Regions from separate parts of the Exiguobacterium sp. MMG028 genome, predicted to be linked through region 2. Evidence: predicted binding sites of a transcription regulator. Region 2 holds the regulator's gene; each other region holds the start of a gene.
The links. Region 2 encodes LexA, which represses DNA repair genes until DNA is damaged. Its sites were predicted from a motif close to CGAACATATGTTCG; they were not measured.
Positions count from the first base shown of each region.

Region 1: the regulator LexA is predicted to act here: its motif matches at 4,025-4,038, upstream of PJK55_RS00095 (Y-family DNA polymerase).
Region 3: the regulator LexA is predicted to act here: its motif matches at 1,589-1,602, upstream of parE (DNA topoisomerase IV subunit B).

Region 1 covers NZ_JAQJIN010000001.1:15,424-23,628, reverse strand. The annotation lists gene PJK55_RS00110 (bifunctional 2',3'-cyclic-nucleotide 2'-phosphodiesterase/3'-nucleotidase) at 1-502, opposite strand, end outside; gene PJK55_RS00105 (SLAP domain-containing protein) at 632-1,438, opposite strand; gene secA2 (accessory Sec system translocase SecA2) at 1,438-3,804, opposite strand; gene PJK55_RS00095 (Y-family DNA polymerase) at 4,058-5,353, shown strand; gene PJK55_RS00090 (YolD-like family protein) at 5,350-5,679, shown strand; gene PJK55_RS00085 (SulP family inorganic anion transporter) at 5,676-7,232, opposite strand; gene PJK55_RS00080 (hypothetical protein) at 7,366-8,205, opposite strand, start outside.
Region 2 covers NZ_JAQJIN010000001.1:472,094-480,298, reverse strand. The annotation lists gene tkt (transketolase) at 1-1,388, opposite strand, end outside; gene PJK55_RS02590 (DUF896 domain-containing protein) at 1,588-1,821, opposite strand; gene PJK55_RS02585 (YneB family resolvase-like protein) at 1,882-2,526, opposite strand; gene PJK55_RS02580 (hypothetical protein) at 2,598-2,837, opposite strand; gene lexA (transcriptional repressor LexA) at 3,042-3,662, shown strand; gene PJK55_RS02570 (metal-binding protein) at 3,662-4,102, shown strand; gene PJK55_RS02565 (proline dehydrogenase family protein) at 4,168-5,109, opposite strand; gene PJK55_RS02560 (AraC family ligand binding domain-containing protein) at 5,175-5,990, opposite strand; gene glnA (type I glutamate--ammonia ligase) at 6,184-7,524, opposite strand; gene PJK55_RS02550 (MerR family transcriptional regulator) at 7,572-7,976, opposite strand; gene PJK55_RS02545 (methionine gamma-lyase family protein) at 8,069-8,205, opposite strand, start outside.
Region 3 covers NZ_JAQJIN010000001.1:593,656-601,860, forward strand. The annotation lists gene PJK55_RS03185 (GGDEF domain-containing protein) at 1-747, opposite strand, end outside; gene PJK55_RS03190 (CoA-binding protein) at 1,089-1,493, shown strand; gene parE (DNA topoisomerase IV subunit B) at 1,620-3,587, shown strand; gene parC (DNA topoisomerase IV subunit A) at 3,590-5,995, shown strand; gene PJK55_RS03205 (DinB family protein) at 6,028-6,534, opposite strand; gene PJK55_RS03210 (NUDIX hydrolase) at 6,664-7,287, shown strand; gene PJK55_RS03215 (MBL fold metallo-hydrolase) at 7,299-8,012, shown strand; gene PJK55_RS03220 (GNAT family N-acetyltransferase) at 8,028-8,205, shown strand, end outside.

The sequences.
Region 1 (8,205 bases), 460 kb from region 2:
GGTTGCCTTCTAAGTCTTTGACGTTCGAGTTGACGAAACGGAGCTTCCCTTTTGATCCTTCCATCGCGTTGTACAAGAATTCGAGCCCGAAGTTGAATTCGTGGTTCCCGAGTGTGACAGCGTCATAGTTGAGTGCTGCCATCGCTTTATACATCGGATGTTCGAACGCTTCATTGTTCCCAGCTTGAAGCTCACGGACGTAGTCGCCAAACGGTGTCCCTTGAATCGTATCGCCGTTATCGAACAAGAACGTGTTCGATTCCCCAGCGGCTGTACGATGTTCATTGATGAGTGTCGCGACTTTCGACAACCCGATCGTGTTGTCGACCTTGTCTTGGAAGTAGTCATAGTTCGTGATGTTCGTATGTAAGTCTGTCGTCTCTAAGAAACGGAGCTTGACGATATCCTCGTCGACTTCTGCCAAAACGTTTGGTGCCTGTAGCGGTAAAACGGTTGGTAACACGAGCGCGGTCGCGATCGACCATTTCCATGCACTTTTCATGTGATTGTCCCCTTTGTCTGGTTGATAAGTGTCTAACCATACTCAATATAACACCAGCCTCGTTGACCTTCTATTAAAATTTCGTATAAAAAAGACCCGATTTCCTTTACAGAAATTAGGTCTTTCGTCTTATGAGCGTTTAATCCGTACGGTGAACGGGCCGTCCCCTTCCACGTTCTCGAACGTGACGGAGATCGGATAGGCATGTTTGCTGTGGACCGGGTTCTCGAGACGGATTGTCGTGAGACCGACAACTTCTTCTCCACTCATGAGTTCGAGCGGGAGTTGTTCCACATTCAAATCGTGGGCATAGCCGTTTCGGAGAAGGAGTGTCGTCGTGACACGCGTCTCGTCTTTTTCGACGGCGACGAGCATCATGTTGAACTCGTCTTCCCCGACCGGTGGTGTCGCAACGTTCGTGCGCATCACTTGTTGCCACGCCCCTGGTGAGAACTGTTCCATCGCCTCGCGTGAGATGGCTTGGATCGCGTCGATCGGGTTCATTTGGAAGACGAGACGAAGTGGTGCAGACGTGTCAATCTCACCAAACAATTCATCAGGGAAAAAATTTAGATACACTGGTTTACTTGTCCATGGCTCAAATGTCGGTAAATCAATACGACTTAATTTTTTTCGACCAGATGGTATATTATTTCCATCAAGTAATAAGATTGGAAGTTCATCAATCTCAAAAGAGCTTGGGAGAGTATTTCGGAACAGTGCAACAATTGATATTCCCTCTTCTAAATGTTCAGCATGTAAGAGTTCAATAGACACTTGGTTTTCAATCAGATTCGGAAGCCGTTTCGCATGATAACGGAAGACGTACTCATCCTCTTTCGCGATGCCCATCTCATCGTCAATGACGAGCGTCAATTGGCGTCCTTCCTCTTTATTGCCTGTCTCAATCTGTTTACGTTTACGAAATCCTAGCATTATACTTCCTCCTCTGCCATTTCGGCGAAGTAGCGGTCGAGCTGGCATAGTTCCGTCGTGACATCCCGTGCAATATTAATATACGTCTGTTCGAAGATTTCCAGGCCTTCTTTTCCGAACTGACGGCTCGGGTCTTCCTGACCGTAACTGCGAAGACCAATTCCTTCTTTCAATCCACTCATCGTCGTCAAATGATCCGTCCACTTCATGTCGACGGCACGGAGAAGCGACTCTTTCGCGAAGAGGACGATGTCGTCTTGTTCGAGGCGTGACGCTGTCGTTGCGATAATCGTCTCCATCCAATCGTTTAAAGCATCCTTCAGTTCACGCGTATCGGCGATATCATTTGCCCATGTCGGTTCTTGCATCGTCAAGTAGCGCAAGTCTTCCTTCAACTCATCGATTGGCCATTCTTCCGGCACGAGTTCGTCCGAGACATGCATGTCGATACTGTTCTCAAGGGCAAGACGCATCATGCCAAGCACGTTTTTCGTAATCGCGTTCGCGTCGGCATTGACGGCCTGATTACGAATCGTATAGATGATATTCCGTTGCTCGTTCAAGACGTCATCAAGTTTAAACAAGTAGTCTCGAATCGAGACGCCGAGTCCTTCGATTGTCGTCTGCGCATATTCGATGATTTCAATCGCGTCTTTCGACGAGACCTCCCCTGTCGCGCTCGGTTTCAATTTCTTCTCTACGCGCTCTAGCTTCTGCGCCGCATAGCGTTTCACAATCTCATCTTCGAGCGAAACGAAGAACTCAGTTGCACCTGGATCGCCTTGACGTCCCGAACGACCGCGAAGCTGGTTGTCGACACGTTTTGACTCATGCCGCTCCGTTCCGATGACGAAGAGACCGCCTGCCTCCTTCGCTTTTGCGTCGAGCGTGATATCCGTCCCACGTCCGGCCATGTTCGTCGCAATCGTCACTTTCCCGAACTGTCCGGCGTCGGCGATGATGTCCGCTTCCTGAGAGACCGTCTTCGCGTTCAACACGTCATGTTCGATTCGCTTCTTCTGCAAGTGCTTGCTGATGGCCTCCGATTGCGCGATTGAGGTCGTCCCAATCAAGACCGGGCGCCCCATCGCATGCAATTTGTCGACTTTTTCCGTCACGGCCGCATACTTCTGTTCGATCGTCATGAAGATACGGTCCGGATGGTCGATTCGTTTCCGTTCACGGTTCGTCGGCACTTGCACGACGTCCATGTTGTACGTCTTCAAGAACTCTTGACGCGACGTCTGTGCCGTACCCGTCATCCCGCCGACGAGCGGATACATGCGGAAGTAATGCTGGATCGTGATCTCCGCCGTCGTCTTGTTCTCCTCGGTGATCGTGACGCCCTCTTTCGCCTCAAGCGCCTGATGCAATCCTTCCGAGAGACTGCGTCCTTCCATGATACGTCCCGTGAACAAGTCGATCAGTTCAATCTTATCGTCACGGACGATATAGTCGACGTCGAGTTCGAACAACACGTTCGCACGGAGCGCCTGTACGAGATAGTGGTAGAGCACCTGATGCGACGCACTGAACAAGTTGTCGATGACGAACAACTCTTCAATCTTGGTGATCCCAGCTTCTGTAAACGAGGCCGCTTTCGATTCCAAATCGACTTCATAGTCCGTCTCTTCGAAGCTCGAGATGACTTGTTGCGCGAGCTGTTTCAAGCGGATGTGCGAACGGTCCTTTTGTGCGATGATGAGCGGCGTCTTCGCCTCATCAATCAAGATGCTGTCCACTTCGTCGACGAGGGCGAAATGAAACGGACGCTGGACCCGCTCTTCCGGATTATGAACAAGGTTGTCACGCAAGTAGTCGAACCCGAACTCGGTCCCGACCCCATACGTGATTTCCGCCTGATAAGCGGCGCGCTTCTCGTTTGGCTCGATGTCCGGTACGTTCAAGCCGACCGTTAAACCGAGGAAGTCATGAATCTTGCCAATTTGTTCGGCATCACGTCTCGCCAAATAATCGTTCACCGTGATGACGTGGACGCCTTTTCCTTCAAGTGCCTTGACGTAACTTGGCAAAGCGGCGACGAGCGTCTTCCCTTCCCCTGTCGGCATCTCCGAGATATTCCCTTCGAGAAGGGCAAATCCACCGATGAGCTGGACGTCGTAATGACGCATCCCGAGCACGCGGACCGATGCTTCGCGAACGAGGGCGAACCCTTCTTCGGCGATATCATCGACTGTCTTTCCATCTAGGAGACGTGCCTTGAGCGTCTCCGTATATGTACGCATCTCGTCATCCGAGAGTGCTTGCATCGTTGTCTCTAATTCGTTGATTCGCGCGACCCGTCGTTCGTACGCTTTCAAACGCCGGCTTTGATCATTCGTTAATTGTTTTACAAATTGGATCACACTAATAGCCTCCATCTTTCTGTCAATTCATCTGTTACATACTCGTCTATTATAACGAAAATCGAGTGAATTCGGAGATTTTTTTACGAAAACTTCCTAAAAGTTGGTTTTTGTCATGTTAAAAACCTATAAATTTTGGTTAATTTTCAAAAAGTCTTTGTAAAAATATTTTCAATTCACTATTTGAGACGGCGTGAGACCGTGTTACGATGAGAAAAACAGAACATTTGTTCGTAAAAAAGGAGTGGTGACGATGCGCAGGCGAATCTTTTGTATCGACAGCGTCTCGTTCTATGCCAGTTGCGAGTGTGCCGCGCGCAACAAAAATCCTTACCGCACAAAGCTCGTCGTCCTCTCAAACCTCCAGGATAGCGGGGCACTCGTCCTGGCGGCGACCCCGAAGATGAAGCAGCTCGGCATCAAGACCGGGTCGCGTCGCTTCCACATCGACCGTCTTCCGTGGCACGAACGGCGGGATGTTTTGTATGCCGAGGCGCGGATGAGTCATTACTTGAACGTCTCCATCCAAATCATCCACATCCTCCATCAGTTCGCCCCGCCCGAAGCGATTCGCGTCTACTCGATTGACGAGACGCTCGTCGACATGACGGGGACGGAGCGGCTATTCGGAAGTGACGAGCACGTCGCCCACCTCATGCGTGCGACGATTTTTCGCTATACGGGCATCCCTGTGACGATTGGCATCGGACCGAACAACGTCCTCGCCAAGCTCGTCCTCGACTTGCATGCGAAAAAGAAAGGTGTCGTCACGTGTCTTCTCCACGACGTCGAGCGACTGATTCATCCGGCCCCGATTGAGAAGATGTGGGGCGTCGGGGCGAAGATGGCAGTCCACCTGCAACGGCTCGGTATTTGGACGATTGGTGATTTGGCCCGTTACCCGCTCGAGTCTCTTCATGAAAAATTCGGCGTGATCGGTGCCGAACTCTGGCATCACGCCTGGGGCATCGACGAGTCGCCGACCATCTTGCCGGCGAGCTCCTTGTTCGGGGCGAAACGGACGCGACCGAAGTCGATCGGACATGGGATCACCCTCATGAAAGATTACACGACATATTCCTCGATCCGGCTCGTCCTACAAGCGATTGCGGTCGAAGTCGGGATGCGGACCCGGCAAGCGGGACTCGTCGGGGGAACGATTCATCTCGGGGTACGTTATACGCGGACGAGCGACCGAGGCGGGTTCAGCAAACAAAAGAAGCTCCCCCGCTTCACAGCGGACGAGCAAGAGTTTTTACCCATCTTATTGCAACTATTTTTAGATGGCTGGGAAGAGACGGAAGCCGTCCGTTACGTCTCGGTCGCCCTCGGAAAGCTCGAGCCACGGAGCGACCACGTCCAATTGTCGTTCTTTGAAGACGAATGGGCGAAGGCGAAGCGGCTCGACTTCCTCGATTTGATTGACGGTTTGAACGTCCGGTTCGGTCGCGGCACGATCCGACCGGCGTCGAGTTTACTGAAAGACAGTCCGCTTCGGACACGCCAACGCTTAATTGGCGGACACAAACAAGGAGGCGATTCCTCATGAGTAAGACCCGCTATCGTGACCGAGGTGAATTGAAATGGATCCCATTTCTCATGCCCGAGCACGTCGCCCTACTGAAACGTTATTATGCCCAAATCCAAAAGATTGAACTGCCCGACTTGGACGAACAGCTCCTCTATCTCTGGCAGACCGAGCTCGAACGCGCCATTCGTGAAGGCGACCAGGTCGAAGTGACCTTGTTCGTGGACGGTTTAACGAAAAGCATGCGCGGCTACGTCCACGCCATCTATTATGCCGAGCGCGAAGTCGAACTGTTCGACGGTGAAGTACGGCGCGTCCCATTTGGAGATATCTTGTCCGTTCGTTAAGACGCCTCGATTGCCTCTTGGGTTGTCTCGAACGTCTCAATCCGGTCGAGTAGTCCATAGTGAGCAAGCGTCGCACGGACCGATGGCGACAAGTGTGCGAAGATGACGTGACGGTCAGCCGCTTTCAGTTCGGTGACGACACGACGCAACTCCTCGACCGCGGTCACGTCGATGACCGGGCAGCGGTGGAAGTTGAAGATGAATACGTTCGGCTCCCGATGGATGTGATGGAGGACGTGCTCGAACAGCTCGACCGCACCGAAAAAGAGGGGACCTTCGACACTGAAGACAATCTGCCCGTCTCTTGTGATGTACCGTTCTGTCCGTTCACGCACGTCGATCGTATCCGCCATCCGCTTCGCAAAGAGCGCGAGCGCACAGATGACCCCGACCTCGACGGCGACGACCAAGTCGACGAATACCGTCAACAGTAGCGTGACGAGCAAGACGAGCGACTCGGATGAACGATGACGTAACATCGCCATCACGTGATGGCGTTCGGACATGTTCCAGGCGACCCGCATCAAAATCGGAGCGAGTGCGGCGAGCGGCACGTAACTCGCGAACGGTGCGAGGACGAGTACCGCAACGAGGACCGTGATTCCGTGAACAACGCCGGCGCGTCGGCTGACCGCTCCGGCCTGAATGTTTGTCGCCGTCCGAGCGATGGCACCTGTCGAGGGAATTCCACCGAAGAACGGTGTGATTACGTTCGCGAGCCCTTGCCCGAACAGTTCCTTGTCCGGCTTCATCTTCGTCCCCGCCATCCCATCGGCGACCGTTCCCGATAAAAGTGATTCGAGCGCACCGAGGAAGGCGATGGCGAACGCAGACGGAAGGAGCGTCGTGATCAAGTCGACGTCGATCGCGAGCCAGTTGAATTCTGGCAGTCCGCTCGGGATGCCGCCGTAGGCACTCCCGATTGTCGCGACTTTACCTGGGATGAGGAGACTGACGAACGTCGGGACGAGCATCGCCATGAGTAAGAGCGGTAAACGAAACGGCAGCTTCGGCACGAGCCAAAGCGTCAAAAAGCCGATCCCGGCAATGACAAGCGGCCACATGGACGCTTCGGGCAACGCCTGACCGAGACGAAGCAAGTTCTCGTGAAAGTGCGGCGCCTTCTCAAACGTGACCCCGAACAACTCATCGAGCTGGTCGACGAAGATGACGACGGCGATTCCCGCTGTGAAGCCGATCGTGACGGCACGGGGCATGAAACGGATGAGCCGTCCGACCCGGAGCACGCTCATGAGGAGCAGTAACATACCGGCGAGGACGGTCGTGACGAGTAACCCTTCATACCCGTATGCGAGAACGACACCCGAGACGATCGGGATGAACGCCCCCGTCGGTCCGGCGATTTGGAACGTCGAACCCCCGAACAGGCTGACGAGGATTCCAGCGAAGATGGACGTGTAGAGCCCGTATACCGGCGGGACCCCAGAGGCGATGGCGAATGCCATGGCGAGCGGGATGGCGACGACACCGACCGTGATGCCGGCCGAGATGTCTTTTTGCCACATCTCACGTGTGGAGAGTGAGTCTTGCATCATACATTCCTTCTTTCCAATCAGTTCAAAAGCGAGTTCAGTGTACGCCTGGAAAGAGGGCTTGTAAACGGGTTGAGAAAAACGTTAACAGAATGTACAAAACAAGCATCACGTCTATGATTGGTTAAAGAGATCATCGTTCAGTCAAACATGTTCTAGCAAGCTGTTTGAGGGAATCGTTCAGCTCGAATAACCGAGTGGTGATAGCCTGCTTATCTCCATAACGAATGATATCTTCTCGCGTCAATTTTTCTTCGCTTAACAACTGATGATGGAGATATACCGTCTCCAGTAATTGGAGTAGTTGTTCCCCTCGTACTTCACGAATGATGGACTCGTCTCCGTCACAATAACCTTCGAGGAATCCTGTTGCTATGGCTTTCAATTGTTCTTCACACGTATCAAACCGATGCTTTCGGTAGCGCTCCGTTTGTGACAATGCGAGAAAGTAGTTCTCATATAAATTCATGAAGTTCCCTGCCATACCTCGCGGTGCATAGACGATTGGATACGGATCGATTAAACAGACATGATTCCCTTTCAATAAAATATTTTCAGGAGATGCATCTTGGTTAACGAGACTTGGAACAGAGACCTGTTTGTTCCGCAATTCTGTCGCTGCATGAAGCATTTGCGCTACCACATCGTCTTGAATTTCAGGATATGCTTCACACAACACTTTGTAATCTGCCAACTGTTCGTCACTTTCTTCTCGTACAAACGTATGTAGGTCACCGCTCAAACTACCGTGCAACTTCTTGTCTTCCGTCCAAATCAAATACCCTAGTCCTTCGACACCGTGTTCAATTTGATCCGTTTTCCTATAGATTTCCCCTACTTGGACTCCGATATAGGCAGCTTGCTCTATCGTCATTGTATATAACGAAAGTGAATCACCCCCGAACGATTCTAATGTATACGTGAAATCAGGAGACACATAGAATTCGTAAAAATCAGGAGCAGCCCCAGGAAC
Region 2 (8,205 bases):
GTCAAGATGAACGTTGACGGAAGTCCCATGAGTGCAGCAAGACGAACTGCCGGGCGAAGGTAATCCGAGAAGACGAAGAATGTCGCACCGTAAGGAAGGACGCCACCGTGAAGTGCCATTCCGTTTACAGCTGCCGCCATTGCGAACTCTCGTACACCAAACCAGATGTTACGTCCAGCTGGATCTTCATCGAAGTCCACTGCACCTTTAATCATCGAGTTGTTTGACCCTGCAAGGTCAGCAGATCCACCGAAGAGTGTCGGTACTGCTTTCGCGATTGCGTTTAAAACTTCACCGCTCGTTTGACGTGTCGCTTTTTTCGAACCGATTTCGAATGTTGGCAACTCGCTGTCCCAACCTTCAGGAAGTTCGTTGTTCATCGCACGCTCGAACTGTGCACCGAGTTCTGGATGTGCCGCTTTATATGCTTCTACGAGTTCGTTCCAGTCTGACTCATATTTTGCGCCAGGCTCGACAACTTTCTCGTTGAATAAGTCATATACTTCGTTTGGTACGTAGAATGACTCGCCTTCCCATTTATAGAACTGTTTCGTCAATTCGATTTCAGCATCTCCAAGTGGAGCACCGTGTGATGCCGATTTACCTGATTTGTTCGGTGAACCGAATCCGATGACCGTTTTCACTTCGATCAATGTCGGTTTTGACGTTTCCGCTTTCGCTGCATCGATTGCTTTTGCGATTGAATCGATATCTGTTCCGTCTTCGACACGAATGACTTGCCATCCGTACGCGTTGAAACGGTCTTCTACGCTTTCAGAGAACGACTTGTGAAGATCGCCATCGAGTGAGATATCGTTTGAATCGTAAAGAACGACGAGTTTACCGAGCTTCAAGTGACCAGCGAGTGATGCCGCTTCTGCCGATACACCTTCCATCAAGTCTCCGTCTCCGCAAATTCCAAACGTGTAGTGGTCAACGACGTTGAACTCGTCGCGGTTGTAAGTCGCTTCTAAATGCTTCTCTGCCATGGCCATTCCGACAGCCATTGCAATCCCTTGTCCAAGTGGTCCCGTCGTCGCATCGACACCAGCCGTATGACGGTATTCTGGGTGACCAGGAGTCTTCGAGTCCATTTGACGGAATGATTTAAGGTCGTCCATCGACAAATCATATCCAGACAAGTGAAGGAGCGAATACAAGAGCATCGATCCATGACCTGCCGAAAGAACGAAACGGTCACGGTTGAACCAGTTTGGATTTTTCGGGTTGTGACGCATTTTGTCTGTCCAAAGTGTGAACGCCATAGGTGCAGCGCCCATCGGCATCCCTGGGTGACCAGAGTTCGCTTTTTGGACCGCATCAATTGAAAGCGTCCGGATCGAGTTAATCGCTAATAATTCTTTAGTAGTTGTTTCCACTAATTTCATCCTCTCTGTGTTAAGAAGGTTTTCTACCCGTCATATTTTATCACACTCATTCGTGTGTCACAACTAATTAATTAGTATAACACATTAAGTGAAATCGTTTCCTTCAATTGCCTTGAAAAAACAGCAATCCGTTCGTCTGATGACCGTTCGTGTATAACAAAAATGCACATCCTATACGAAATAGGATGTGCATTCAACATCACTCGCCACGATAGCGTTTTTGATCTTCTTTCAACTTCTCCGGGGTGACGTCGTTCCCATCTGGATCGACGACCTTCATCCCCATCATTTGTGACTTGAACGATTGACGGAACGCCTTCAAATATTCTTGACGCAAGTCTTGTTGTTCGTTCATTTCATCTTGAGACAGTCCTTCTGTCTTCGCTTTGTTGGCGAGGAAATTGATTCGCTCCAATTGTCCTGGTGCTAACATCTGACTCGCCCCCTCTCTAGTGAATTTGTTCTTATACTTTACAAAATCAGAGAGGAAGAATCAAGTTTCAGCTACTGACTGGTGCTCGAGATAACGTCGATTGACGGTCGCTTTCGACACTTCATAACCAAATCCGCGGAGTGTTGCCGCAATCTCAGCAAACGTCAACCCGCGCTCGCGCAGTTGGATAATCTCCTCGATTGGCACTTCGATTCGATGTCGCCCACCTTGATCGTTATTTTGAATATTGCGCTGTGGGTTAAATCCGTTGGCGACGGCACGGCGCATTCCGCGAGAAATTTTAGCATTGTGAATTTTGCGTTGATACTCTTCCACAACACTGACAATCTCTAATACCATTTTTTCGGCATCGGAAACGACATAGTCCGACGTCGATTGCATCGTCAGCAACCGAACGTCATGTTTCATCAATGTGTGCAAGATGGCAATCTTGGCATTCCCTCGTCCCAGGCGACTGTCGTCCGTGACAAGTACGGCATCCAAATCAGACATCGACACATGGTCAAGCAAATCAAGAAGCCCCTGTCGATTCACTTCATATCCACTTTCTTGCTCCGTGATGATTTCTATAACTTCTGCCCCTAGTTGCGAAGCCAGATGCTGTAATTCATCGACTTGTCGACTGAGTGATGTCTCTTGGGTGGACTTGTTCGTCGATACCCGACAATAGATGACGACTCGCATCGCATCACTCCCTTTCATCGCATTCATTCCTTACGATACACAGTTCGAGAACGGTTCGCAATGATCAACAATCACTCAGCGGCATACCATTTTGTTTTTCGTTCATGATGCTCTTCTCGTTCTGCCATAATTTGTGCTTCGAGTGATTCCGCTTGGACATAAGCGACTTCTTCTTCAATCGTACGTTTCTCCGTAGTGACGACTGGTTCGACTACTGCCGGTTCCCCTCGCATCTCCCCTGCCAAATAAAAAGCGAACATCCCGACCAAGAGCATCCCGACTAAAATGATTCCGTTAAGTGTGTCTTTCATGATTACATTGCCTCCTGTATAAGAATATATGTTCGTTAGAACGTTTGTTCGTTTATCTGTTCTCATCATAAAACAAGAACCCGTGTTCGGTCAACACAAAAAAAACGAACGAATGTTTGTACGCTCATGTGTTCTTGTGTTACACTAGATACATAAAGAATAGGATGCGTTTGCAGGTTATTCGATTACATCGAGGTGAACATAATGAAAAAAATGTCAGCGCGACAACAACAGATTCTTGATTTCATCAAAGACGAAGTTCGGGCAAAGGGATATCCGCCTTCTGTTCGTGAAATTGGAGAAGCCGTCGGCCTTGCTTCTAGTTCGACCGTACACGGTCACTTAGATCGTTTGGAAAAACGCGGGTTGATCCGTCGAGACAAGACGAAACCTCGCGCGATTGAAATTTTGACTGAAGATATGCCGACAATGGAAGAGCAAGAGTCCGTCATGTACGTACCGGTCATCGGGAAAGTTACCGCCGGGACACCGATTACCGCCATCGAGAACGTGGAAGAACACTTCCCGCTCCCGGCACATATCGTCGGTTCAGATAATGTATATATGTTGTCCGTTTCCGGAGATTCGATGATCAACGCCGGAATTTTGGACGGGGACCGCGTGCTCGTTCGTCAGCAAAGCACCGCCGACAATGGAGAGATTGTCGTCGCCATGACCGATGAGGGCGAGGCGACTGTGAAACGGATTTATAAAGAAGCTTCAAAAGTCCGTCTTCAACCGGAAAACGATGAGTTGGAAGCGATGTATTTTGACAACGTCTCGATTTTAGGGAAGGTCATCGGTGTATACCGGACGATTCATTAATGGCTAGTGGCAAGACCCATACCCGAACGAATCTCGTGGCAACCGGCGCACTTGCGGTTGCCACGCCTTTTATTGACATCGATATTCCGTTCGCATTGATCATCGGTGCGATTATCGGTACACTCTGGCTCTCCCCAGATCTTGACTTAAAATCAGATGCCTATTACCGATGGGGTCCACTTAAATTCATATGGCTCCCATATGTGAAGCTCATGCCACACCGTTCGCTCTTTTCGCATTTACCTGTTTTGAGTGATCTGATTCGGATTGCGTACATCGGCTTCCCACTCATTCTGCTCTTGCCCTTCACAGTATATGAAACAGAAATCCGGTCGTGGGTGGACGTACACGGCATGTCGTTCTTTTTAGGTCTTGTATTTGCGACGACACTGCACACGACGCTCGACTACACATCGACATTTTTTAAAAAAGCATTTTGATCAACCAAAAGGACCACCTTCTGTGCTTCACGAAGGTGGTCCTATTTTAGACATACAGCTTCTTCTCATCTCGTTTTTTGGTTAATGACGTCTGATATAAATGTATAGATATTCGATGGATGTTCAGCAATTCTGTGAACAACGTATAGATACCACTCTGTTCCATAGGTCACATATTTCTTAGTCGATATTCCTCGTTGTTTCAAACTATTCAATAGTTCTGACTGAACTCCATCCAACATCTCTACTTCCACGTGTGAACCTCTAAGAAGACCTTTCTCTTCCAATAAATTTAATAATGATACATCATGCGTTGCAAGAGAGAGCATTTGATTTGTAGACTGACATTTCTCAACAAACTTCACATAACGATCATTTAACTCATTCGATCTAGGTGTATATACTCCCTCATCTTCCTGATAGGCACCTTTTACTAACCGTATCCGTCTTTGTTTTTGAACCAGTTTTAATAAGTCGGCTTCAGTTCGCTTAAGATGAACTTGCAACGTCACTCCAATGTTTGAGTGTATTTCTTCCACATGATTATAAATCGAGAGAATTCGTTCAGTCTTCGCACTTTCTTCCATACTAATCATTATCGTCGCATCATATCGTTTTGCTTCAATTGCCAGTTCGAGCAAATTTGAGATTGCCAGTTCATCTGATACCATCATACCTATATGGGATAAATCTAATGAGATTGTAAAATGTCTTAAATGCTTACCTAGTTCAATCATTAATTCAAGAAACTCATTTTTGGCCCTATTACATTCTGTCTCAGACATCGTATTTTCGCCTATAAATTCAAGTGAGACTCGATGTCCTTCTGTTTGGAATTGAATAGCACGTTCAATTCCATCCTCCCTCTTCTCACCCGCAACAAATCGCTTCGCCCCACTTAAAAATAGTCGGTAGAGATTATCGTCATTTTGAATATATGACTTAATGTCTTGATTTCTAGCAATTGATTTTAAAGAATCAACAAATCTTTTTTCTTCGTGTGTCATCATATCTCTCCCTCATTCATAAAAGCTAAAATTAAGTCATAAAAAAGTGTGGTTATTGACACACTCTATGCGTGGTTAATCGCTTTGTATTGACCTGGTGTAAAACCAATAAAATCAATAAATGATTTATGAAGGTGACTTTGATCGACAAAACCCGTTTCAAGCGCTACATCTATTGGTCGTTCACCTTGTTCCAATCGTTTCTTCGCTTCGTTCACTCGAACAGTCTGCAAATATTTATATGGTGTGATTCCTTTATATTTCGAAAAAGCTCTTAGTAACGTGAACTTATTCATTCCAAAAGTTGCTGACAATTCATCTAAGGAAAGAGGACGTTTATAATTTTCATTTACGTACTGACAGATTTCCTCAATACCAACCTCACTTTTAACAACGTCGCTTCCATTGATTACTTTGGCATAATTGGTTATCAATTCATGAATCATACGATGAAATTTATCTACTTTTCCGGCTTTGTTTTCTTTATCCATAATCAAGTGATGAAGTTCACGAAGTAAACCAGCATGGTCTGCATGTTTAAAAACCGGAGACATAAAATAGGGAAGACTATATTCTCCTGTCAGATGATACATGGCTCTTCGCATAACATCAGACTCAATGTTCAGACAGCGGTAATCTAATTCTTCATGATTAATCGCCTCACAAGCATGAATATCAAATGGATTAAAGAATATTAGATCACCCGTACCGATTATATATTCTTGTCCTTTACATGATAGTTTTCTGTGACCTCGCTCAATAAACCCTAAGACGTAGTATTCGTGAAAATGACTCGGGAACTTCTGCATGATCCCTTCGAATCGATATGCTTCAATCCCTAATTCATGATCAAAACAAATTTCTCTAACTTCATTCTCCATATAACTTACCTCACTCATTTTGATACAAGAAACTATAACATGCTCTCGTCCCTGTTTCTTGTATATTATTGACTGTGCAACTCTTTTTTATGCTTCCACATTTGAATCGAATACAAAAAAAGTGCCGAAACACGCTTCATCGAAGCATATTTCGGCACTTTTAACATATCGCTATTTCAATATTAAGAGAAGATTAGTAGAGCGTCATGTACTGATCGCGTTCCCACTCCGTGACTTGCATACGGAACATATCCCACTCGATTTCTTTCAATTCGAGGAAGTGTTCGCCGATATGCTCACCGAGTGATTCCATCACGACTTTGTCCGCACGAAGGACTTCGAGTGCGTCGAAGAGCGTTGCCGGAAGATCGTCGATCCCGTTCGCTACACGTTCAGGTTTGTCCATCACGTAGATGTTGCTGTCGATTGGTTTTGGTGCATTCAAATCTTTTTCGATTCCGTCAAGACCTGAAGCCAAGAGAGCTGCAAGAGCGAGGTACGGGTTCGCTGCTGGGTCAACCGAACGTACTTCGATACGAGTCGAGAGACCACGTGCTGCTGGTACACGTACGAGTGGTGAACGGTTGCGTGCGCTCCATGCGACGTAGCAAGGTGCTTCGTAACCAGGTACGAGACGCTTGTAAGAGTTCACAGTCGGGTTACATACTGCTGTGAACGCACGAGCGTGCTCCAAGATACCAGCTGTGAACGCGCGTGCTGTGTCTGAAAGTTCCATGTCGCCATTTGGATCGTAGAAGACGTTTGTGTCGCCTTTGAAGAGTGACATGTTCGCGTGCATTCCTGAACCGTTCACTCCAAAGAGTGGTTTTGGCATGAATGTCGCGTGAAGACCATACTTCGCAGCGATCGTCTTAACAACGAGCTTGAACGTTTGGATGTTATCTGCCGTTGTGACAGCATCTGCGTATTTGAAGTCGATTTCGTGTTGTCCTGGTGCAACTTCGTGGTGTGATGCTTCGATTTCAAAGCCCATGTTTTCAAGTTCGATGACGATTTCTTTACGGCAGTTTTCACCGAGGTCAACTGGTGCCAAGTCGAAGTATCCACCTTGGTCGTTGAGTTCAAGTGTCGGACGACCTGATGCGTCTTTCTTGAACAAGAAGAACTCTGGCTCTGGTCCAACGTTGAACGCTGAGAAGCCAAGTTTTTGCATTTTCTCAAGGTTACGCTTGAGTGTACCGCGCGGGTCACCACTGAATGGTGTACCGTCTGGGTTATAAATATCACAAATTAAGCGAGCGACTTTTCCGCTGCCATCTGTCCACGGGAAGACAACCCATGTGTTGAGGTCTGGATATAAGTACATGTCTGATTCCTCGATGCGGACGAATCCTTCGATTGACGATCCGTCAAACATCATCTTGTTATCAAGTGCTTTGTCCAATTGGCTGATCGGTACCTCGACGTTTTTGATTGTTCCGAGGATATCCGTGAATTGAAGACGAATAAAGCGTACGTCTTCCTCTTGTGCGATGCGTTTAATGTCTTCTTTTGTGAACGTTTTTCTGGCCATGGTAAAATGTCCCCTCTCACATTGTGTAATGGTTGATGTGTGCGGCGTTATCGATAAAAACGTGAAAGCTCGCCTTGAATGAGCGACGTCTTATTGAAACGACCGGCTTCTTGAAGCTGTGTTTTCAACAAATGATGTAACTCTTTTTCCGAAACCTTTGGTGCTTCATTGACCGGTGCGGTCGGAGCAGACGTTTCTGCTTCTTTTTCACCTTCTTGCTCTAACATGTGGCGAATTGCCGCCAAATTAAAGCCTTGGTCAATGTAATCCTTGATTGCGAGTAGACGTTCGACATCATTAAAGGAATAAAGCCGTCGTTTCGATTCCGTCCGACTAGGCGAAATCAGACCCTGTTCTTCATAATACCGAATCTGTCTACCAGTCAGTTGCGTCAGATCTTGGACGATTCCAATCGGAAACAACGGGTTGGAGCGACGAAATTGATCAGCCATCCTTACCCCTCCTTTTCTGTCTCACAATGTGAGAATAATACATGACAACAATCCTGTCAATAGATGTTAAGAAAGTTAACATGACAGAACGGTTACAAATGCGCTTGCTGATTTTGGTCATTGAATTCGACCAGTCCTTTATCGTGTAATTGGCTCAACGCCAACATAAGCGCGACTTTCACGTGAGCATACGTCAGACCACCTTGAACATACGCTGTGTATGGTGCTC
Region 3 (8,205 bases), 120 kb from region 2:
GATGACACGGTCTCCACAATCGTGGCCATATGTCTCGTTGAACGACTTGAATCCGTCGATGTCACATAGCGCAATGGCGTAAGAGATGCCGCCACGACTAGCCTGCTCGATGGATTCCGAGACGCGTTCATGCCCGTTTTTCCGATTCAGCAGCCCGGTCAATCCGTCTGTCGAAGCGAGAACCTGCAATTGCTCGTTCGATTGCTCGAGTTCATCCGTCACCTCGACGACGGCCGATTCAAAGATGAATGAGAGACCGGCAATCATCATGACCGTCGAAAGGATGCAAAAGAGCCCAAGTGCCTGTTCGATAGGTTGTGGCAAAGTCACCATTCCGTCTGACACATTGACGAAGAGGATGCTATAGATCATCATTGCGAGGGCGGTCGTCAAGATTCGTTGTCCTTTTGTCACGCTCGGCATGAAAAAGACGCCATAGGCCATCATGAGTATGAAATAATGCATGTTGACATCCCAACCGAGAATGATCGTCGAGACGATCGCATTATACACGACTTCGATGAAGAGTCCGGTGAAGAAAATGCCGTACCATCGCTTATGTACAAAATAAAATGAAATCGTGTAATATAGGACGCTCACTCCGTTAGAGATGAACAAAGAGGTCACATCCAATCGCCAGAATAACAGACAGAACAATAGATGAACGAACCAGGCGATGACGTTGCCATAAAACATGATGCGTTCATTATACAGCGTTCCGCGACGGGCATCATAAATTGTTCCCATCTCACACCTCCTCTCATTCAGTATAGCGAAAGAACGCTTGTATTTATATAAAAGTCATCAAAATCATCCATGAAAAGACCTTATAACACGTCCTTATTGTTGCGTGAAATAGATATTTCACGCAATGTTTATGAGTTACATGATTGTTTCTGAATCGAACGGTTAATCGACCAATAAGTTTTATCGCAAAATAAATGGTAGACAATAATTTGTTATGTAAACCATATTGATTTGTCTTGAAATTGTAATGTTGAACCATTATACCTTATGATGAAAATAGGACTTGAAACGGCAAGTCAGGTAACGTTACACTGTAAACGTAAACCAAAGGGGGATTTTGGATGGATGATCAGCGTTTGAAGCAACTTTTGTCTGAAGCGAAGACCATCGCGGTCGTCGGCGTGTCCGACAACCCGAACAAGACGGCCAACCAGATTGCGGAGTACTTACTTCGTGTCGGGTATACCGTCATCCCTGTCAACCCGATGCTCGAGGAGTGGAACGGCCGCAAGGCATATCCGTCCGTCGAGAGCATCCCGGGTAGAATCGATATCGTCGACGTGTTCCGTCGCAGTGAATTTTTAGCAGGTGTCGCGGAAGATGCGGTACGACATGGGGATGTCGGGCTCGTCTTCAACCAGCTTGGTCTCTCAAGTTCAGAGGCGGAGCAAATCGCACGCGATGCCGGGCTCGATTACATCGAGAACCGCTGCCTGTACGTGGAGCATGCTCGTCTACTCGGATAAGACCTACCTCCTTGGTAGGTCTCCTTTTTTTCAGCAACGGCTGACAAGGGAGGCTTGCCAGAATCGATGAACAGCTATACAATAGGAAAGAAAAACGAACGTGTGTTCGAAATTGAGGTGACTGCTATGTCAACAGATCTATTTAATTACAATGAAGACGCCATCCAGGTGCTCGAAGGACTCACGGCCGTACGAAAACGACCGGGGATGTACATCGGGTCAACCGACCATCGCGGGCTTCACCATCTCGTGTATGAGATCGTCGACAATGCGATCGATGAAGCGCTCGCCGGGTTCGGTGGTCAAATCGATGTGACGATTCATAAGGACGATGCGATCACGGTCCGTGACCACGGACGTGGGATGCCGACAGGGATGCACGCCTCTGGAAAACCGACACCTGAAGTCATCTTCACCGTTCTCCATGCTGGTGGGAAGTTTGGACAAGGCGGTTACAAGACGTCGGGCGGTCTCCACGGGGTCGGTGCCTCGGTCGTCAACGCACTCTCGAGCAAGGTCGTCGTGACAATTTATCGCGACGGGAAAGTGTTCGAGCAGACATTCGCGGACGGCGGCGTGCCGCAGACGACGCTCCTCGAGACGGGCAAGACGCGCCAGACAGGAACGAGCGTCTATTTTAAACCGGATGCATCGATCTTCTCGACGACAACGTATAACTATGACACGCTCGCCGAACGATTACGTGAATCGGCTTTCCTTTTAAAAGGATTGACGATCACACTGACGGATGAGCGTACCGATAAACAAGAGACGTTCCATTACGAGGATGGGATTGCTGAATTCGTTCAATATTTAAATGACGATAAGGCGACGCTTCATCCGATCGTCTACTTCGAAGGGACAGAGAACGAGATTGAGATCGAACTCGCATTCCAGTTCACAGACGCCTATTCCGAGAACGTCCTCTCTTTCGTCAACAACGTCCGTACGCGTGACGGTGGGACGCATGAGGTCGGCGCCAAGACGGCGATGACCCGGATCATGAATGAATATGCGCGTAAGAACGGATTGCTCAAAGAGAAGGACAAGAACCTAGACGGCGGCGACGTCCGTGAGGGACTCACACTCATCGTCTCGGTCCGAATCCCAGAGGAATTCCTCCAGTTCGAGGGTCAAACGAAGTCGAAACTCGGCTCCCCAGAGGCGCGTGCGAGTGCCGATAGCGTCATGGCGAAGCAACTGACGATTTTCTTAGAAGAGAACCCACAGATGGCCACGATGCTCATCAAAAAAGCGATTCGCGCGGCTCAGGCGCGTGAGGCGGCACGAAAAGCACGTGAAGAGGCACGGAACGGTAAGAAGAAGAAACGTTCGAGCATCTTGAACGGGAAATTGACGCCGGCGACATCGAAGAATGCCGCGAAGAACGAACTGTTCCTCGTCGAGGGTGACTCGGCCGGTGGTTCCGCCAAACAAGGGCGTGACCGGACGTTCCAAGCCATCCTTCCGTTACGCGGGAAAGTCATCAACTCCGAGAAGTCAAAACTCCAGGACATCATGAAGAATGAAGAAATCAATACAATCATCCACGCGATTGGTGCCGGGGTCGGTCATGATTTCGATTTGGATGACTGCAACTTCGACAAGATCATCATCATGACGGATGCCGATACAGATGGTGCGCATATCCAAGTGCTCCTTCTCACGTTCTTCTTCCGTTATATGCGACCGCTCGTTGAGGCTGGCCGTGTGTTCGTCGCCTTGCCACCGCTCTATCGCATCTCAAAAGGGAAAGGCAAGTCCGAGCAGTTCGACTACGCATGGGACGAAGAGGCGCTCGAGAAGTTGGTCAAAGTGTATAAGAAAGGCTATATCCTCCAGCGCTATAAAGGTCTCGGTGAGATGAACGCGGACCAGTTATGGGAGACGACGATGAATCCGGATACCCGTACGCTCATCCGTGTCACGGTGGACGACGCGGCTGTCGCGGACAAGCGCGTCTCGGTCTTGATGGGCGATAACGTCACGCATCGCCGTGAGTGGATCGAGGAGAACGTTGCCTTCGGACTCCAGGAAGATGATTCGATCATCGCCAATGAACATGTGACTAAAGCGATTGAGGAAGTGATGTAACGATGTCGACGATTCAACACATTTTAAACTTATCTCTCGAACAGGTCGTCGGTGACCGGTTCGGGCGTTATTCAAAATATATCATTCAAGACCGTGCCTTGCCGGACGCACGCGACGGGCTCAAGCCCGTACAACGTCGTATCCTTTATGCGATGCACCATGAGGGGAATACGAACGACAAGCCTTACCGGAAGTCTGCGAAGACGGTCGGGAACGTCATCGGGAACTATCACCCGCACGGTGACTCGTCCGTCTATGAGGCGATGGTACGTCTCTCTCAGGACTGGAAACTACGCTATCCGCTCATCGACATGCATGGGAACAACGGGTCGATGGACGGTGACCCGGCAGCGGCCATGCGTTATACGGAAGCGCGTCTCTCGAAGATTGCTGGGGTCATGCTGACGTCGATCGCGAAGAATACGGTCGACTATACGCCGAACTTTGACGATTCGACGGAAGAACCGCTCGTCTTGCCGTCACTCCTCCCGAACTTGCTCATGAACGGAACGACAGGAATCTCAGCGGGTTATGCGACAGAAATCCCGCCGCATAACTTGACGGAAGTGCTCAACCTCGCCATAGCACGCCTGAAAGGCAATGTCGATACAGCGAAAGACGCCCTCGAGTATGTCACAGGACCTGACTTCCCGACCGGAGGAACAGTCATGGGGAAAGAAGGCATCCTGAAGGCGTTCGAGACCGGCAAGGGTAAGGTCATCATCCGCGCGAAATCAGAGATTGAGCAGCTAAAAGGCGGCCGTGAACAGATCACGATCACCGAACTCCCCTATGAAGTGAACAAGGCGAACCTCGTCAAAAAGATGGAAGAGCTCCGTCTCGACAAAAAGGTCGAAGGTGTCGCGGAAGTCCGTGACGAGACGGACCGGACCGGCCTTCGTGTCGTCATCGAATTGAAGAAAGAGGCAGACGCGGAGGGTGTCCTTCACTTCTTCTTGAAGCATACGGACCTGCAGCTCGCCTATAACTACAATATGGTCTCCATCGTGAACCGGACACCAAAACAGATGGGCATCATCCCGATCATCGACGCCTATTTGAAGCACGTCGAAGAAGTGGTGACACGTCGCACAACGTTTGAACTCGAACAGGCGAAAAAACGGGCTGAAATCGTCGATGCCTTGGAACAAGCCATCTCGGTCCTCGATGAGACGCTTGAATTGATCCGTTCCGCGAAAGATAAAGCGGACGCGAAGAAGAAACTGATGGAGCGGTTCTCATTCACGGAACGCCAGGCCGAAGCGGTCGTCATGCTCCAATTGTATCGACTCACGAATACGGACATCGTCGAGTTGCAAAAAGAAGCGAAGGCACTCCAAAAAGAGATCGCTCGCCTCTCGAACATTCTTGACGTGGATGCGACGAAACGGAAGTTGATCGTGAAAGAACTCACGGCGCTACGTGATGAGTTCGGGGATGACCGTCGCTCGGTCATCGAGTCGGAAGTCGAAGAATTGAAGCTGAAGACGGAAGTCATGATTGCCGTCGAAGAGACGATGGTCTTCGTCAGCCGTGACGGATACGTTAAACGTGCCTCGATGCGCTCATACGGCGCCTCAAGTGACGTCTTACCGGAGATGAAGGATAAAGACCGTCCTCTCCTCATGACACAAGCGATGACGACAGACCACTTGCTCGTCTGGACGAACAAAGGGAGCTACCTCCTCATCCCAATCCATCAGATCCCTGAATCGAAGTGGAAGGATGCCGGTCAGCACGTCGCCAACCTCGTCCCAATCGAAGGAGAACAGGTCATCTCGGCAGACGTTGTCTCGACGTTCGAGACAGATGCCCATTGCCTCTTCGTGACGAAAGACGGAATGGTCAAACGTACGCCGTTACGAGACTATGACGCGCAGCGGAAGTCGAAACCGCTCATGGCCTTGAAGCTAAAAGGTGACGATGAGGTCGTTTTCGCTGGAATTAGTGATGGTCCTGGGCAGTTGTTCCTCGTCTCCGAGCGTGGATATGGCCTCTGGTTCAAAGAAGATGACGTACCGGTCGTTGGACAGCGGGCAGCTGGTGTGAAAGCGATGAACTTGAAAGATGGTGACGTCGTCGCGGATGCCTTCTCGTTCTTCACGCCACCGTTATTCGTTCTCGTGACGCAACGAGGAGCGGTCAAGAAGATGAAACTTGAAGACCAGTTCGATTGCACGAACCGCAACCTTCGCGGAACGATGCTCATTCGTGAGGTCAAATCAAAACCGCACCAAATCCGTCGTGTGCTCCCTGTACATGGGGATGAGACATTGCATATCGTCGGAAAAGAGAAAGCAAAACAAGTGAAGACAAAAACACTCACGCTACTTGATCGCTATGCCAACGGATCGTTCGTCTTCGACGAAGATTCATTCGGTGAGATCGAGGACGTGTATCTCGATTAAAGAAAAGACCTGTCGATCGGCATAATCGCCGCTCACAGGTCTTTTTGTGTTAGCCATCCTTCTAGTTCTTGTTGCTGTCGACGGTGATGCCGTGTATGCATCTCGACAAGCTCGAACCACTCTCTCGCATTCAACCAGCCGAATCCACCGTGAAAGGTCTTCCAATCGTCTGTGGCGTCGCCTAGACGGGTTTCTAACGCATCCATCCTTGAAATCAAGGTGGTCATCCGCCCGAGTAACTGCTCATTCGTATCGATATTGTTCGGAGGTTGGTTCATCTCGGGAGGGAGCTCGATTTTGATTGGAGGAAATCCACCTTCTCGGAACAACTTCTCCCCGAATGGTGTCTTCTCTCCACCGAGTTTGCCGTCTTCTTGAAGACAATGGTCGACTTCATCTAAATACTCATCCGCGACCAACATGATATGATCGTACATCTGACCAATTGACCAAATCGCAGGGGTGTATTTATACCGTAAGTCAGATTCTGAATAATGTAACAAAGTTTCTTTGAAATGAGTCAGTTCATAACGATTCATGCTGCACCTCTCCTCTGTTTACTTTCAGTATACGTGGCTTGTCCGAGTCTTCGAGGAATATAAATCTAAAAAGGAGAACGCGACGATTTGCCGAAAGAAACATGTAGGACAAATGATAGGGGGATCTATATGTCTCAATGGCTGACGTGGGCGAAACGGATTCAGGCGCTGTCTCAGGCCGGTCTGACGTTCACACGTGATCAATATGACCGAGAACGATATGAAGAACTCCAAGAAATCGCAAAAGAGATGTATGAACGACATTCAGACTTACCGAACGAGGCCGTCTCTCAATTGGTCCATGTTCAAGGGTATCCGACACCGAAGCTCGATGTACGGGGCGTTGTCTTCAAAGGGGACCGATTGTTACTCGTCAAGGAGCGGTCGGACGGGTTATGGACACTACCAGGTGGTTTCTGTGAGGTGAACCGTTCTCCTGCTGCGAATATCATCAAAGAAGTCGAAGAAGAGGCCGACTTGGATGTCATTCCGGTGCGGTTACTCGCCTTATTTGATATGCACGAACATCCACACCCGCCACTTTCTGAGCACTATTACAAACTCTTCATCGAGTGTGCATTGATCGGTGACGGGGAAGGGGAAGGCGCTGCCGGCGTAGAGACGACGGATGTCGGATTCTTTGAACGCGACCATTTACCAGAGCTCTCCCTTGCCCGAAACACGCTCGAACAGATTCATATGTGCTTCGACGCGCACTGGCAAGAAGATGACTGGACCACCTTATTCGATTAGGAGGATTTTCGATGAAAGTGAGACGATACGGACATATCCACCAACTAACCTTTTACGCTCCCGTTCTTCCAATCAACGTCCAGCTGATCGAACATGAGCTCGGGCTCGTCTTGATCGACACGGCGCTAAAACGAAATGCGGCACATATTCTGTCGTATATTGAAGAACTCGACAAACCACTCCTTGCCATTTTATTGACGCATGCCCACGGAGACCATGTCGGTGGGGTAGATGCCATCAAAGCGGAACATCCACTCGCAGAATTGTTCATCTCCCGGCGTGATGCCCGCTTACTATCAGGAGACCGTTCACTAGATGAGGAAGAAGAGCACAAGATACGGGGTTCCTTGCCGACGATTCGTTCTACACCAGATACGTTGTTAGATCCCGGTGAGCGGCTATTTGGTCTACGTGTCCTTGCCGCAAGTGGGCATACACCAGGTTCGATTGCATTTTACGATGAAACGAATCGGGTATTATTCGCCGGAGACGCTTTTCAGTCGCAGGGAGGGGCCGCAGTGGCGGGGGACGTCCGTCCGTTGTTCCCGCTGCCTGGTCTTGCGACATGGAACCGATCCGTTGCTGTAGGGAGTGCGGAGCGATTGATTGATTTGTCACCACTCTTGACCTTTGTCGGGCATGGTCCGCCACTTAAAGGGACACATCGTCTCTATTTGGCACTGAAGCGGGCGAAACGCAAACAGGCAAGGAAGTTTACTCGATAATGGAGGGGTGAGACGATGCAATTAAAAGAAATCCCGATCCATCAATTCGAACAGGCCCAGCAGATGCTCGAGATTCAGCGGAATGCATATGCTGTTGAAGCGGAACTGCTCGGATTTGACGAGATTCCGGCACGATATGAGACGATTGATGTCATTCAAAACTTGCCAGGTACGAGCTATGGATTGTATGTCG